2 regions of the Streptomyces sp. NPDC014907 genome follow, and region 1 is predicted to be linked to the other one. Evidence: riboswitches for the same ligand, from Rfam matches in the RefSeq annotation. Region 1 holds a riboswitch; the other holds the start of a gene.
What was found. Region 1 has a riboswitch for cobalamin ahead of ACZ3IL_RS02045 (ribonucleoside-diphosphate reductase subunit alpha). Riboswitches for the same ligand answer to the same signal wherever they lie in the genome.
Positions count from the first base shown of each region.

Region 2: linked by a shared signal. The riboswitch ahead of cobN (cobaltochelatase subunit CobN) and the one ahead of ACZ3IL_RS02045 (ribonucleoside-diphosphate reductase subunit alpha) in region 1 are both predicted to bind cobalamin.

Region 1 is NZ_JBVHEG010000001.1:468,115-475,849, reverse strand. It holds gene def (peptide deformylase) at 1-157, shown strand, start outside; gene ACZ3IL_RS02050 (ribonucleotide-diphosphate reductase subunit beta) at 222-1,238, opposite strand; gene ACZ3IL_RS02045 (ribonucleoside-diphosphate reductase subunit alpha) at 1,238-3,613, opposite strand; cobalamin riboswitch at 3,745-3,871, opposite strand; gene ACZ3IL_RS02040 (GNAT family N-acetyltransferase) at 3,935-4,444, opposite strand; gene mctP (monocarboxylate uptake permease MctP) at 4,537-6,162, opposite strand; gene ACZ3IL_RS02030 (DUF3311 domain-containing protein) at 6,159-6,443, opposite strand; gene ACZ3IL_RS02025 (GntR family transcriptional regulator) at 6,692-7,456, opposite strand.
Region 2 is NZ_JBVHEG010000003.1:360,530-368,264, forward strand. It holds gene ACZ3IL_RS10805 (cobalt-precorrin-5B (C(1))-methyltransferase) at 1-156, opposite strand, end outside; gene ACZ3IL_RS10810 (cobalt-precorrin-6A reductase) at 169-900, shown strand; gene ACZ3IL_RS10815 (precorrin-2 C(20)-methyltransferase) at 946-2,448, opposite strand; gene ACZ3IL_RS10820 (precorrin-8X methylmutase) at 2,445-3,098, opposite strand; gene ACZ3IL_RS10825 (cobalamin biosynthesis protein CobG) at 3,095-4,318, opposite strand; cobalamin riboswitch at 4,428-4,564, shown strand; gene cobN (cobaltochelatase subunit CobN) at 4,604-7,735, shown strand, end outside.

The sequences.
Region 1 (7,735 bases):
GCGCGGCACCGGCTACTTCGCCCGCTGCCTCCAGCACGAGACGGACCACCTGTACGGCCGCCTCTACATCGACCGCCTCTCCAAGCGGGACCGCAAGGACGCCCTGCGCCAGATGGCGGAGGGCACCCCGCGCTACGAGACGGTCCCCAACGACTGATCCACGCGCGCGTACGCGGAAGGGCCCCGCACCGATGCCGGTGCGGGGCCCTCTCCCGTACGTCCTAGAAGTCCTCGTCCAGGTCCACCGAGCCCTCGACCGCCACCTGGTAGGCGGACGGGCGGCGCTCGAAGAAGTTGGTCAGCTCCTGGACGCCCTGGAGCTCCATGAAGGAGAACGGGTTCTCCGAGCCGTACACCGGGGCGAAGCCGAGGCGCTGGAGGCGCTGGTCGGCGACGCACTGGAGGTACTCGCGCATCGACTCGGTGTTCATGCCCGGCAGGCCGTCGCCGCACAGGTCGCGGCCGAACTGGAGCTCCGCCTCCACGGCCTCCTTCAGCATGTCGGTGACCTGCTGCCGGAGCTCGTCGTCGAACAGCTCCGGCTCCTCCTTGCGGACGGTGTCCACGACCTCGAAGGCGAAGTTCATGTGCATCGTCTCGTCGCGGAAGACCCAGTTGGTGCCGGTCGCCAGGCCGTGCAGCAGGCCCCGGGACCGGAACCAGTACACGTAGGCGAAGGCGCCGTAGAAGAACAGGCCCTCGATGCACGCCGCGAAGCAGATCAGGTTCAGCAGGAAACGGCGCCGGTCGGCCTTGGTCTCCAGGCGCTCGATCTTCTCCACCGAGTCCATCCAGCGGAAGCAGAACTGCGCCTTCTCGCGGATGGAGGGGATGTTCTCGACGGCGTCGAACGCGGCGGCGCGGTCGTCCGGGTCGGGCAGGTAGGTGTCGAGCAGCGTCAGGTAGAACTGGACGTGCACGGCCTCCTCGAAGAGCTGCCGGCTCAGGTAGAGCCGCGCCTCGGGGGAGTTGATGTGCTTGTAGAGCGTCAGGACCAGGTTGTTCGCCACGATCGAGTCGCCGGTCGCGAAGAAGGCGACCAGACGTCCGATCATGTGCTGCTCACCGGGGGTGAGCTTGGCGAGGTCGGCGACGTCCGAGTGGAGGTCGACCTCCTCGACGGTCCAGGTGTTCTTGATGGCGTCCCGGTAGCGCTCGTAGAAGTCCGGGTAGCGCATGGGGCGGAGGGTGAGTTCGAAGCCCGGGTCGAGCAGGTTCTTCTGTTCGGTGGAGCTCATTACTGGCAGGCCTCGCAGGACTCGGGGTTTTCCAGGGAGCAGGCGACCGCGTCGGGGTCGGAGGCCTGCTGGACGGGGAGGGGCGCGGCCGCCGCCGTCGACGCCCGGGCGGCGCGGGCGATCCGGGTCGCCGGGCGGGAGCGCAGGTAGTACGTCGTCTTCAGGCCCTGCTTCCAGGCGTACGCGTACATCGACGACAGCTTGCCGATGGTGGGCGTCTCCAGGAACAGGTTCAGCGACTGCGACTGGTCGAGGAACGGGGTGCGGGCGGCGGCCATGTCGATCAGGCCGCGCTGCGGGATCTCCCAGGCCGTGCGGTACAGCTCGCGCACCTCGGCCGGGACCCAGGTGAAGCCCTGCACCGAGCCGTTGGCGTCGCGCAGCGCCTCGCGGGTCTGCGCGTCCCACACGCCGAGCTCCTTCAGCTCGGCCACGAGGTACGAGTTGACCTGGAGGAACTCGCCCGACAGCGTCTCGCGCTTGAACAGGTTGGAGACCTGCGGCTCGATGCACTCGTACACCCCGGCGATCGAGGCGATCGTCGCGGTCGGCGCGATGGCGAGGAGCAGCGAGTTGCGCATGCCGACGGCGGCGATCCGCTCGCGCAGCGCGGCCCAGCGCTCCGGCCAGTTCAGCTCGACGTCGTAGTGGTCGGGGTGCAGCACGCCGCGGGCGGCGCGGGTCTTCTCCCAGGCCGGGAGCGGACCGTTGCGCTCGGCGAGGTCGGCGGAGGCCTCGTACGCGGCGAGCATGATCCGCTCCGCGATCCGGGTGGAGAGCGCCCGCGCCTCCGGGGAGTCGAAGGGCATCCGCAGCTGGAAGAAGACGTCCTGGAGGCCCATGGCGCCCAGGCCGACCGGACGCCAGCGGGAGTTGGAGCGGCCCGCCTGCTCGGTCGGGTAGAAGTTGATGTCGACGACCCGGTCGAGGAAGGTGACGGCCGTGCGGACGGTCGCGTCCAGGCGCTCCCAGTCGATGCCGCCGTCCCGCACGAACGCGCCGAGGTTGACCGAGCCCAGGTTGCAGACCGCGGTCTCGCCGTCGTCGGTGACCTCCAGGATCTCCGTGCAGAGGTTGGAGGAGTGGACGGTGTGGCCGGGCTCGGCGGTCTGGTTGGCCGTCCGGTTCGAGGCGTCCTTGAAGGTCATCCAGCCGTTGCCGGTCTGGGCCAGGGTCCGCATCATCCGGCCGTACAGGTCGCGGGCCGGCATCGTCTTGCGGGCCAGGCCGGCCGCCTCGGCCCGGCGGTAGGCGGCGTCGAACTCGTCGCCCCACAGGTCGACCAGCTCGGGCACGTCCGACGGGGAGAACAGCGACCACTCGGCGTCGGCGTTCACGCGGCGCATGAACTCGTCCGGGACCCAGTGCGCCAGGTTGAGGTTGTGCGTGCGGCGCTGGTCCTCGCCCGTGTTGTCGCGGAGCTCCAGGAACTCCTCGATGTCCGCGTGCCAGGTCTCCAGGTAGACGGCGGCGGCGCCCTTGCGGCGGCCGCCCTGGTTCACGGCCGCGACGGAGGCGTCCAGGGTCTTCAGGAACGGCACGATGCCGTTCGAGTGCCCGTTGGTGCCCCGGATCAGGGAACCGCGGGCGCGGACGCGGGAGTACGAGAGGCCGATGCCGCCCGCGTGCTTCGAGAGGCGCGCGACCTGGTGGTAGCGGTCGTAGATGGAGTCCAGCTCGTCCTGCGGAGAGTCCAGGAGGTAGCAGGAGGACATCTGCGGGTGACGGGTGCCGGAGTTGAAGAGCGTCGGCGAGGACGGCAGGTAGTCGAGCCGGCTCATCAGGCCGTACAGCGCGGCCACTTCGTCGAGCGCGCGGACGCTCTCGTCCTCGGCCAGGCCGCAGGCGACGCGCAGCATGAAGTGCTGGGGGGTCTCGATCACCTTGCGGGTGATCGGGTGGCGCAGCAGGTAGCGCGAGTAGAGGGTGCGCAGGCCGAAGTAGCCGAAGCGGTCGTCGCCGGCCGGGTCGATCGTCGCGTCGAGCCGGTCGGCGTGCAGCGCGACGAACCCGGCGGTGCGGTCCGCGATCAGGCCCTCGCGGTGGCCGACGGCCACGGAGGCGGAGAAGACGGCGGAGCCCTGGGAGGCGGCCTCGTCCGCGATGGTGATGGTGAGGAGCCGGGCGGCGAGCCGGGAGTAGGCGGGGTCCTCGGCGATGAGGCCGGCGGCCGCCTCGGTGGCCAGCTCGCGCAGCTCCGCCTCGTCCGACGCGGCGCTGCGGCCGCGGAGCGCGGCGGCGGCGACCTTGCCGGGGTCGGTGTCGGGGAGATCGGCGGTGAGGTCGGTCAGGGTCCGCAGCAGCACGGTCCCGGGTCCGTCGCTCTCGACCGCGGAAGCCTCGGCCGAAGCCGGATCGGCGGGCGCGATGGTCACGTGGGGGCTCTCCCTCGCTCGGCTCGGGGCCGCGGGGAGGGAAGGCGGGCGGGCGGGCGTCCAGGCACGACGCGCCGCGTCCACCGGCCCACTCCGCGAGGCCCGGACGTCTGTAGGCACCCGGAACGGACGGACCGGGCGCGCTGGTCGCAGGTGCTCGGACTCGCTCCGGACGAAACCGCACGAAGCACACCGTTGCGGGACAGTTCCGGATTCGCGCCGGATTCCCCTGCGTCGACAGCGAGGACGAGCATACATGTGGGGGGCACCGCTCGCGGCACCCCCCACATGTTGTGTCACGACTCGGGACGGTGGGGAGGCTCAGAACTCCAAGGAGTAGGTGAGCAGGGGGTGATCGGGGATCGGCTCCCAGTCCCGGTGCGGGGTGCGGACGAAGCCCAGACGCTCGTAGATCCGGTGCGCGGAGGTCATCACGGAGTCCGTGGAGAGCACGATCCGGGCGCACCCCGGGAGGGCCCGCGCCCGGTCGGCACAGGCCCGTACGAGCGCCTCCCCGATGCCCCGGCCGCGGGCCTCCCGGGCGACCACGAGCATCCGGAACTCGGCCTCGCCCTCCACGGCGATGTCGGCCCACGGCGTGCCGCCCCGGGCGAAGGTCACCCCGCCGACGATCCGGCCCGGCGCGGCCCCGGTGTCCTCCGCGACGAGGACCTCGCTCTCGCGGGCCCGCCGCGCCGTGTCCCGCAGCACCGCCAGGTAGGAGTCCTCGGCCCCGTACGCCAGCAGTCCGTCGTCCAGATAGGTGCGCCCGGTCAGCTCGCCGAGCGCCTCGTACTCCTCGGGCCGTACCGCCCTGATCGTGAAGTCCATGGGGGCAGTGTGCCCGCCGGGGACGCGACGGGGCCCGGGGGTCTCCCGACGGGAGGCCCCCGGGCCCGTCACGCGCGCGCGTGCGTGCGGAATCAGCGCGTCGGCGCGGTGATCTCCTCCATCTCGGTCTTCACGCCCGGGTCGCCGGCGTCCGCCGTGTAGTCCGACGGCGAGGTCTCGTCCACGCCCTCGGGGGCCTTGGCGGCCTTGAGGACGAAGGTGAGGACCACGGTGACCAGGACGTTGAGGACGAAGGCGGTGAGACCGATGTAGCCGATCTCGCCGATGCCCGGGATCTCGGCGGAGGAGCCGCCGAAGTGCTTCTGGGTCGGGCTGGCGACGCCGTAGGCGGCGACCGTGCCGTAGACCATGCCCACGGCCCAGCCCGCGAGCAGCGCCCAGCGGTGGAACCAGCGGGTGAACAGGCCGCCGACCAGGGCCGGGAAGGTCTGCAGGATCCAGATGCCGCCGAGGAGCTGGAAGTTGATCGCGACCGTCTTGTCCATGGTGAGGACGAAGACGAGCGCGCCGACCTTCACCAGGAGCGAGACGATCTTGGAGACCTTGGTCTCCTGCGCCGGGGTGGCGTCCGGCTTGATGAAGTCCTTGTAGATGTTCCTGGTGAAGAGGTTGGCGGCGGCGATCGACATGATCGCGGCGGGGACGAGCGCGCCGATGCCGATCGCGGCGAACGCGACGCCCGCGAACCAGTCCGGGAACATGGTCTCGAAGAGCTGCGGGATGGCGAGCTGGCCGTTCTTCACCTGGATGCCGGCGGCGATCGCCATGAAGCCCAGCAGCGCGAGCAGGCCCAGCATCAGCGAGTACAGCGGCAGGATCGTGGTGTTGCGGCGGATGACCTCGCGGCTCCGGGACGACAGCGTCGCCGTGATGGAGTGCGGGTACATGAAGAGCGCGAGCGCCGAACCGAGCGCGAGCGTCGCGTACGTCCACTGGCCGGCCTCGCCGGGGACGAGCGCGCCGCGCGGCTTGCCGGTCGCCGGGTTGGTCTGCGCGAAGGCCTCGCCCGCCTTGCTGAAGATCTCGTCGAAGCCGCCCAGCTTGATCGGGATGTAGATGATCGCCACCGCGATGACGAGGTAGATCAGGGTGTCCTTGACGAAGGCGATGAGGGCGGGCGCGCGCAGGCCCGAGGAGTACGTGTACGCCGCGAGGACGCCGAAGGCGATGAGCAGCGGCAGGTCCTTGACGAACCAGTGCGTGGTCTCGCCGCCGCCGACGCCCATCACGTCCAGGACGGCCTGGATGCCGACGAGCTGGAGCGCGATGTACGGCATGGTGGCGAGGATGCCGGTGACCGCCACCGCGAGCGACAGGCCCTTGGAGCCGAAGCGGCCGCGCACGAAGTCGGAGGTGGTGACGTATCCGTGCTTGTGCGACACCGACCACAGGCGGGGCAGGAAGGTGAAGATCAGCGGGTACACCAGGATGGTGTACGGCACGGCGAAGAAGCCGGCCGCGCCCGCCGCGTAGATGGCCGCGGGGACGGCGACGAAGGTGTACGCGGTGTAGAGGTCGCCGCCGAGCAGGAACCAGGTCACCCAGGTGCCGAAGGACCGGCCGCCCAGGCCCCACTCGTCGAGGCTGTGCTCGTTCTCGGCCTTGCGCCACTTGGCCGCCAGGAAGCCCATGACCGTGACGGCCACGAAGAAGAAGACGAAGACGCCGAGCGCCACGCCGTTCACGCCGTCCTTCATCGCGCGTCACCCCCCTTGCGGGACCGCTGGTCCCGCTGCCACAGCTTGTACGCGATCATGGTGAGCGCGGTGGAGACCAGCACCCAGAGCATCTGGTACCAGTAGAAGAAGGGGATGCCGGCGAAGAGCGGTTCCGTCTTCGCGTAGGAACCCACCCAGAGCACCGCCACGAACGGGGCGACGAGGCAGAGCGCGATCACCACCCGCAGGGGGGTGACGACCGGCCGCCGTTCCGGCGCCGCTTCCTCGTGTGGTGTCTTCCCTCGTGCCGCTTCTGGCATGGCGATTCCGTCCCCTCGCTGATCACCTCGGTAGTGCTGGGGAAATCTAGGGGACACGTCCGCTCCATGGAACCCCCGTCCGCATAACGGATGGGACGCGCCGGTGGAGGTGTGGTGAGGACGGGCGCGCCGGGCCCGGGGCGCGCCGGGCCGGGGCGCCCGCCGGGGGACGGGCCCCGGAAACGCCGGACGGCCGCACCCGCGCGGGTGCGGCCGTCCGGACGGAGGGCACGGGGCGGTGGCGCCGTTCAGCCGTGGGGGCGCTGGAGCCGTGCCACGAACTTGTACCGGTCGCCGCGGTAGACGGACCGCACCCACTCCACCGGCTCCCCCCGGGCGTCCAGCGAGTGGCGGGAGAGCATCAGCATCGGCAGGCCCACGTCCGTGCCGAGCAGGCCGGCCTCGCGCGGGGTGGCGAGGGAGGTCTCGATGGTCTCCTCCGCCTCGGCGAGGTGCACGTCGTAGACCTCGGCGAGCGCGGTGTAGAGCGAGGTGTACTTCACGAGCGAGCGGCGCAGGGCGGGGAAGCGCTTCGCCGACAGGTGGGTGGTCTCGATCGCCATCGGCTCCCCGCTGGCGAGCCGCAGGCGCTCGATGCGCAGCACCCGGCCGCCGGCCGTGATGTCGAGCAGTCCGGCGAGGGTGTCGTCGGCGGTGACGTAGCCGATGTCGAGGAGCTGGGAGGTCGGCTCCAGCCCCTGGGCGCGCATGTCCTCGGTGTAGGAGGTGAGTTGGAGGGCCTGGGAGACCTTGGGCTTGGCCACGAAGGTGCCCTTGCCCTGGATGCGCTCCAGCCGTCCCTCGACGACCAGTTCCTGGAGCGCCTGGCGCACGGTGGTGCGCGAGGTGTCGAACTCGGCGGCCAGGGTCCGTTCCGGCGGGACCGGCGTGCCGGGCGGCAGGGTCTCCGTCATGTCGAGCAAGTGGCGCTTCAGGCGGTAGTACTTGGGCACGCGCGCGGTGCGGGTGGGTGTCCCGCTCTCCGTCTCCGTACCGTCCGCGTCCGTGGCCATGGCGTGCCTTCCCGACTCCTGTGCTGTTGCCGTCACCGGCTCCTCCGTCTGTCGCGGCTCACATGGTGGCACGCCTCGTGTGCCTCCACGGTTTCTCCTGCCGATACGTGCCGGGTCGGCGAGGAGGAGTCGTCCCTGTGCTTCTTATACACCGAGAGATCCACGGTTGGTCTAGGCCATCTCGGTCGAGCGGGGTGCCGGAGGGGCGCGGCGCGGCCGGGGCGGGGCGCGGTCCGGGGCCGCGGGGCGGCGCGCCCGGTCGCCGGGCGGGCTGCCGGC
Region 2 (7,735 bases), on a different contig from region 1:
CTTCGGCAGCGTGATCGTCACCGGGTCGGGGAAGTCCCCGGTCAGCAGGGCCGTGTACGCGGCGGTCGTCGCCGCCGTCGCACAGGCACCGGTCGTCCACCCCGGCCGCAGACCGGTGTGCTTGAGTTGGGCCTCGCGCCCGCCGCCTGCACTCACGAAGGGGCTCCTGTGCACGTACTCGTTCTCGGCGGGACCACCGAGGCCCGCGCCCTCGCCGGACTGCTCCACCCCCGCGTGCGGGTCACCAGCTCGCTCGCGGGACGGGTCGCCCGGCCCCGGCTGCCCGAGGGCGAGGTCCGGATCGGCGGCTTCGGCGGCGCCGGCGGACTCGCCGCCTGGATCGGCGCACACGCGGTGGACGCGGTCATCGACGCCACCCATCCCTTCGCCGAGCGGATCAGCTTCAACGCGGCCCGTGCGGCCGCCGCCACCCATGTTCCCCTGCTCGCGCTGCGCCGTCCCGGCTGGGTCCCGGAGGAGGGCGACGACTGGCGTGACGCGGGCTCCCTGGCGGAGGCCGCCGCCGCCCTCGACGGCCTCGGCGACCGCGTCTTCCTCACCACCGGCCGCATGGGCCTCGCCGTCTTCGCCGCGCGCCCGGAGTGGTTCCTCGTCCGCTCGGTGGACGCCCCGGACGGCCCGGTGCCGGCCCGCGCCGAGATCCTGCTCGACCGGGGGCCGTTCACCCTGGAAGGGGAGCGGGAGCTGCTGCGCCGCCACCGGATCGACGTCCTGGTGACCAAGGACAGCGGCGGCGCGGCGACCGCCCCGAAGCTCACCGCCGCCCGCGAGGCCGGCGTTCCGGTGGTCGTCGTCCGCCGCCCGCCGGTCCCGGAGGGCGTCCCGGTGGCGACGACCCCCGAGGAGGCCGCCGCCCGGGTCCTGCGGGAAGCCCCCTGACGCGTGCGTGCGGGGCGCCACCGGGCGGGGCTTCCGGCACGCGCCCTAGCCGTACCGGCGCGGCGTCCACGTGAGCGTGCGGCCGTCCGCGCGTTCCACCGTCCGGGTCTGCGAGGAGCCGATCAGGAGCAGGGTGCGCATGTCGACCTCGGAGGGGTCCAGGGCCTTCAGGGTCACCACCCGCACCGACTGCTCCGGGCCGCCCACGTCGCGCGCGACGACCACCGGGGTGTCGGGGGAGCGGAGTTCCAGGAGCAGGTCGCGGGCGGCGGCCACCTGGTGGGTGCGGGACTTCGAGCCCGGGTTGTACAGGGCGATCACCAGGTCCGCCCCGGCGGCGGCGCGCAGCCGGTCCGCGATGACGTCCCAGGGCTTGAGGCGGTCGGAGAGCGAGATCGTCGCGTAGTCGTGGCCGAGCGGGGCGCCCGCGGCGGCGGCGGCCGCGTTGGCGGCGGTCACCCCCGGGAGGACCCGTACGGGCACGTCCGCGTACTCCGGCTCGCCCGCCACCTCCAGGACCGCCGTCGCCATGGCGAAGACGCCCGGGTCGCCGCCCGAGACGACCGCGACCCGCCGGCCGCGCCGGGCCAGGTCGAGGGCGAACTCGGCGCGCTCCGACTCCACCTTGTTGTCCGAGCCGTGGCGCCGCTGGCCGGGGCGCAGGACCGGCACCCGGTCCAGGTAGGTGGTGTAGCCGACCAGGTCGTCCGCGTTGAGCAGCGCCCCGCGCGACTCCGGGGTCAGCCAGGGCGCGCCCGCCGGGCCGGTGCCGACGACGACGACCTCGCCGCTCTCCCGTACGGGGGGCTCCTGGTCGACGCGGGAGGGCAGCACGGCGACCGAGAAGTACGGGACGGACTCCGGGTCCACCTCCGCCAGGCGTTCCGTCCGCTCGCCCGCCATGAACGCCCGCTCCACGTACCGGGCGTCCTCCAGGCGGCCGGCCCGCTCCAGGGCCCGCCGCACGGTGGGGAAGGTGCGGCCGAGCTTCATGACGACCGCCGAGTCGGTGCCCGCGAGCCGGGCCGTCAGCTCGTCCTCCGGGAGCGTGCCGGGGACGATCGTCAGGACCTCCTCGGCCTCGCACAGCGGCTCCCCGAGCCGGGCGGCGGCGGCGCTCACCGAGGTGACGCCGGGGATGACGGTCGTGTCGTAGCGGTGCGCGAGCCGCTTGTGCATGTGCTGGTACGAGCCGTAGAAGAGCGGGTCGCCCTCGGCGAGGACCGCGACGGTGCGGCCCGCGTCCAGATGGGCGGCGAGGCGGGCCGCCGCCTCCTCGTAGAAGTCGTTCAGGGCGCCCCGGTAGCCGCCGGGGTGGTCCGTGGTCTCCACCGTGAGCGGGTACACCAGCCGCTCCTCGATGTGGTCCTCGCGCAGGTGCCCGGCGGCGATCGAACGGGCGATGGAGCGCCCGTGGCGGGCCGAGTGGTACGCGACCACGTCGGCCTCGGCGATCGCCCTCACGGCGGCGAGGGTGAGGAGTTCCGGGTCGCCGGGGCCGAGGCCCACGCCGTAGAGCCTGCCGGGCGCCGTGCGGTCGGTGCTCATGCCTGGATCTCCGCTTCGTGCGCGAGGGCGTTGATCGCGGCGGCCGTCATGGCGCTGCCGCCGCGCCGGCCCCGGACGACGAGGTGGTCGAGGCCGAGGGTGTTGGCGGCGAGGGCGTCCTTGGACTCGGCCGCGCCGATGAACCCGACCGGTATGCCGAGGACGGCGGCCGGCCTCCCCGCGCCCTTCGCGACCATCTCCAGGAGGTGGAAGAGGGCGGTGGGCGCGTTGCCGATGGCGACGACGGAGCCTTCGAGGCGGTCGCGCCACAGTTCGAGGGCGGCGGCGGAGCGGGTGGTGCCCAGCTCGGCGGCGAGGCCCGGCACGGCCGGGTCGGAGAGGGTGCAGACCACGTCGTTGCCGGCGGGCAGCCGCTTGCGGGTGACGCCGCTGGCGACCATCTGCGCGTCGCACAGGACCGGCGCGCCGGCCCGGAGCGCGGCGCGGGCGCTCGCGACGACGCCCGGCGAGTACGCGATGTCCTGGACGAGGTCGGTCATGCCGCAGGCGTGGATCATCCGGACCGCCACCTGGGCGACGTCGGCGGGCAGGCCCGTGAGATCCGCCTCGGCGCGGATCGTGGCAAAGGACCGGCGGTAGATCTCCGTCCCGTCCTTCTCGTAGTCGAACATCCTGGTGCTCTCGCTCATCTCGTCGTACGGGCCGTGGTCACTGCTTCGGGCAGGGAGGTGCGGGGGGTGGGGGCGCCGTCCACCAGATAGCCGCCGCCGCCGGTGGCGAGGACGTCGACCCAGGTGCCGTGCGGGTGGCCGCAGCGGCGCTCGCACCCGGAGTAGTGGACGGGCAGGCCGGGGGCTCCCGGCACGGCGTCCGCCCGTACGTCCGCGAGGGACTTGGCGCAGCCGGGCCGCCCGGTGCAGGCGCTGACGCCGGCCCAGGGGGAGCCGGGGCGGGTGATCAGGCCGTGCGCGTCGAGTCCGGGCAGCCGGCCGGCCCCGGCGCCGGTGACGACGGCCCCGCGCCAGGGCGTGAGCCGCACCTCGCCGGCGGGCAGCAGGGCCCGCAGCTGGGCGGCGGTGAGGCGGCCGAGGGGGGCGAGGACGTGGAGGGCGGTCCCGCCGAGGGGGCCGGGGGCGGGGGGCGCCCCCCGGGGCAGGACCGGTTCCCGTACGTCCTCCGCCGCGATCCCGGCCTCCGCGAGCGCTCCCCGCACGTCCACGCCGTGCCCCTCCGGCAGTTCGCGGACGCGCCAGGCGCCCGTACCGGCGCCGCGGGCGGCGGTCAGGAAGGCGCGGGCGGCGGCGAGCGCGGCGCGCGGGGCGTCGGGGGCGGCGACGCGGACGGCCCGCGCGCCGGTGTGCAGGAGCGCGCCCTCCGGGTCCGCTGCGACCAAGGTCACATCCCCGCCGAGGCCGGTGACGTCGCCCCGGCCGTCGTCGAGGACGAAGAGGAAGCGGCCCGAGAGCGCGGCGGCCCAGGGCGCGGCGCAGAGCAGGCGGTCCAGTTCGCGGGCCCACAACTGCACGTCGGCGGCGCCGAGTCCGTCGAGGCCGGCGACCGGGGAGGCCACGATGTTGCGGACGCGTTCGTGGGTGGGGGAGGGCAGCAGGCCCGCCTCCGTCAGGAGCGGCGCCAGCTCCGCCCCGCAGCCGTCCGCCAGGCCGCGCAGCTCCGCGTTGCCGCGCGAGGTGACGCTGATCCGCCCGTCGCCCAGGGTCTCCGCCGCGTGCGCCAGGACCTCGACCTGATCGGGCGTCAGGCGGCCTGCGGGCAGCCGCAGTCGGGCGAGGAACCCGTCGTCGGCGGAGTGCAGGCGCAGGGCCCCGGGGCAGGCGTCGCCGCGGTCCCGTACGCGGGGTGCGCCGGGGGCGGGCGGCGGGGGCGGGGTGGGCGGCATGGCGGCGAGCATACCCACGGGGAACCGGCGGCCGGCGGGGTGCGACCGGTCCGGCTCCCGGGCTTCCGGGCCGGTGTGATCCGCCCGACCCTCCCGTTCCCTCCGGCCTCCGGAGCGCACGATCTAGGATGCAAGCGGCATGGGGTCCCAGGACCCCGGGGAGGAAGCCCGGTGAGATTCCGGCGCGGTCCCGCCACTGTGAGCCGGCCCGGCACCCCGGGGCGGTGAGTCAGGAACTCCCGCCGTCCACACGACCACCCGGGGCGCGGACAACCCCGAGGAAGGCCTGCGCTCGCCATGCTCCTGCTGCTGTCGCACTCCGACACCGACCTGCTCAGCGCCCGCGCGGCCGGCGGCCCGGTCGCCTACCGGTTCGCCAACCCGTCCCGGCTCCCGCTCGCCGACCTCCCCGGCCTCCTCGACGGCGCCGACCTCGTCGTCGTCCGGCTCCTCGGCGGGCTCCGCTCCTGGGAGGACGGGCTCGACGCGATCCGCGCCGCCGGGAAGCCGGTGGTCGTCCTCAGCGGCGAACAGGCGCCCGACGCCCAGCTGATGGAGGCCTCCACCGTGCCCGTCGGCGTCGCCACCGAGGCGCACGCCTACCTGGCGCACGGCGGCCCCGCCAACCTGGAACAGCTGGCCCGCTTCCTCTCCGACACCGTCCTGCTCACCGGCCACGGCTTCGAGGCCCCGGCCGCCGCCCCCACCTGGGGCCCGCTGGCGCGCACCCCCCGGACGACCGGCGGTCCGACGGTCGCCGTGCTCTACTACCGCGCCCACCACATGAGCGGGAACACCGCGTTCGTCGACGCGCTCTGCGAGGCCGTCGAGGACGCCGGGGCCCAGGCCCTCCCGCTGTACGTGGCCTCCCTGCGCGCCCCCGAGCCGGAACTGCTCGACACCCTCCGCACCGCCGACGCGATCGTCACCACCGTCCTCGCGGCGGGCGGCACCAGGCCCGCCGAGGCGCAGGCCGGCGGCGACGAGGAGGCCTGGGACGCGGGGGCGCTCGCCGCGCTCGACGTGCCGGTCCTCCAGGCCCTGTGCCTGACCGGTTCGCGGTCCGCGTGGGAGGAGAACGACGAGGGCCTCTCCCCGCTGGACGCCGCCAGCCAGGTCGCCGTGCCCGAGTTCGACGGGCGCCTCATCACCGTCCCGTTCTCCTTCAAGGAGATCGACGAGGACGGCCTGCCCGCGTACGTCGCGGACGCCGAGCGCGCGGCCCGCGTCGCCGGGATCGCCGTCCGGCACGCCCGGCTCCGCCACATCCCGAACGCCGGGAAGAAGCTGGCGCTCGTCCTCTCCGCGTACCCGACGAAGCACTCCCGCATCGGCAACGCGGTCGGCCTCGACACCCCCGCCTCCGCCGTCGCGCTCCTGCGCCGCCTGATCGCCGAGGGCTACGACTTCGGGCCCGTCGAGGACCTCCCCGGCGTGGTCTCCGGCGACGGCGACGAGCTGATCTACGCCCTCATCGAGGCCGGCGGCCACGACCAGGACTGGCTGACGGAGGAGCAGCTCGCGAAGAACCCGGTCCGCATCCCGGCCGCCGACTACAAGCGCTGGTACGCGACCCTCCCCGAGGAGCTGCGCGCGCGCGTCGAGGAGCACTGGGGCCCGGCGCCCGGCGAGATGTTCCTCGACCGGTCCCGCAACCCGGAGGGCGACATCGTGCTCGCCGCCCTGCGGCGCGGGAACCTCCTGATCCTCATCCAGCCGCCGCGCGGCTTCGGCGAGAACCCGATCGCGATCTACCACGACCCCGACCTCCCGCCGTCCCACCACTACCTGGCCGCCTACCGCTGGATCGCTGCCCGCGCCGAGGACGGCGGCTTCGGCGCCGACGCCATGGTGCACCTGGGCAAGCACGGCAACCTGGAGTGGCTGCCCGGCAAGAACGCCGGCCTGTCCGCCGCCTGCGGCCCGGACGCGGCCCTCGGCGACCTGCCGCTGGTCTACCCGTTCCTGGTCAACGACCCGGGCGAGGGCACGCAGGCCAAGCGGCGCGCGCACGCGACCCTGGTCGACCACCTGGTGCCGCCGATGGCCCGCGCCGACTCGTACGGCGACATCGCGCGCCTGGAGCAGCTCCTCGACGAGTACGCGCAGATCTCCTCCATGGACCCGGCGAAGCTGCCCGCGATCCGCGCCCAGATCTGGACGCTGATCCAGGCCGCCCGGCTCGACCACGACCTCGGCCTGGAGGAGCGCCCCGAGGACGACGGCTTCGACGACTTCCTGCTGCACGTCGACGGCTGGCTGTGCGAGGTCAAGGACGCCCAGATCCGCGACGGCCTGCACGTCCTCGGCGGCGCCCCGGAGGGGGAGGCCCGGGTCAACCTGGTCCTCTCCATCCTGCGCGCCCGCCAGATCTGGGGCGGTGCGCAGGCCCTGCCCGGCCTGCGGGAGGCCCTCGGCCTGGACGAGTCGGCCGCGACCCGCACCACCGCCGACGAGGCGGAGGCGGAGGCGCGCGAGCTGGTGGAGGCGATGGAGGCCGCGGACTGGGCGGTGGAGGCGGTGGAGTCGGTCGCGGCCGGCCGGAACGCCGACGTCCGGGCCGTGCTGCGCTTCGCCGCCGAGCAGGTCGTGCCGCGCCTGGCCGGCACCACCGACGAACTCACCCACGCCGTCCACGCGTTGAACGGCGGCTTCGTCCCGGCCGGCCCGTCCGGCTCCCCCCTCCGCGGCCTGGTCAACGTGCTGCCGACCGGCCGGAACTTCTACTCGGTCGACCCGAAGGCCGTCCCCTCCCGGCTCGCCTGGGAGACCGGCCAGGCGCTCGCGGACTCGCTCCTGGAGCGCTACCGCGCCGACAACGGCGAGTGGCCGACCTCGGTGGGCCTCTCCCTGTGGGGCACGAGCGCGATGCGCACCGCCGGCGACGACGTGGCCGAGGCGCTGGCCCTCCTCGGCGTCCGCCCGCTGTGGGACGAGGCCTCGCGCCGCGTGAACGGCCTGGAGCCGATCCCCCTGGAGGAGCTGGGCCGCCCGCGCGTCGACGTCACGCTGCGCATCTCGGGCTTCTTCCGGGACGCGTTCCCGCACGTCATCGGCCTCCTGGACGACGCCGTACGGCTCGTGGCCGGACTCGACGAGCCGGCCCCGGACAACCACGTGCGGGCGCACGTGCGGGCCGACCTGGCCGAGCACGGCGACGAGCGGCGCGCCACGACCCGCATCTTCGGATCCCGGCCGGGGACGTACGGCGCGGGCATCCTCCAGCTCATCGACTCGCGCGACTGGCGCACGGACGCCGACCTCGCCGAGGTGTACACGGTGTGGGGCGGCTACGCGTACGGGCGCGGGCTCGAGGGGCGCCCGGCGCGGGCCGAGATGGAGACCGCGTACAAGCGGATCGCGGTGGCCGCGAAGAACACGGACACGCGCGAGCACGACATCGCGGACTCCGACGACTACTTCCAGTAC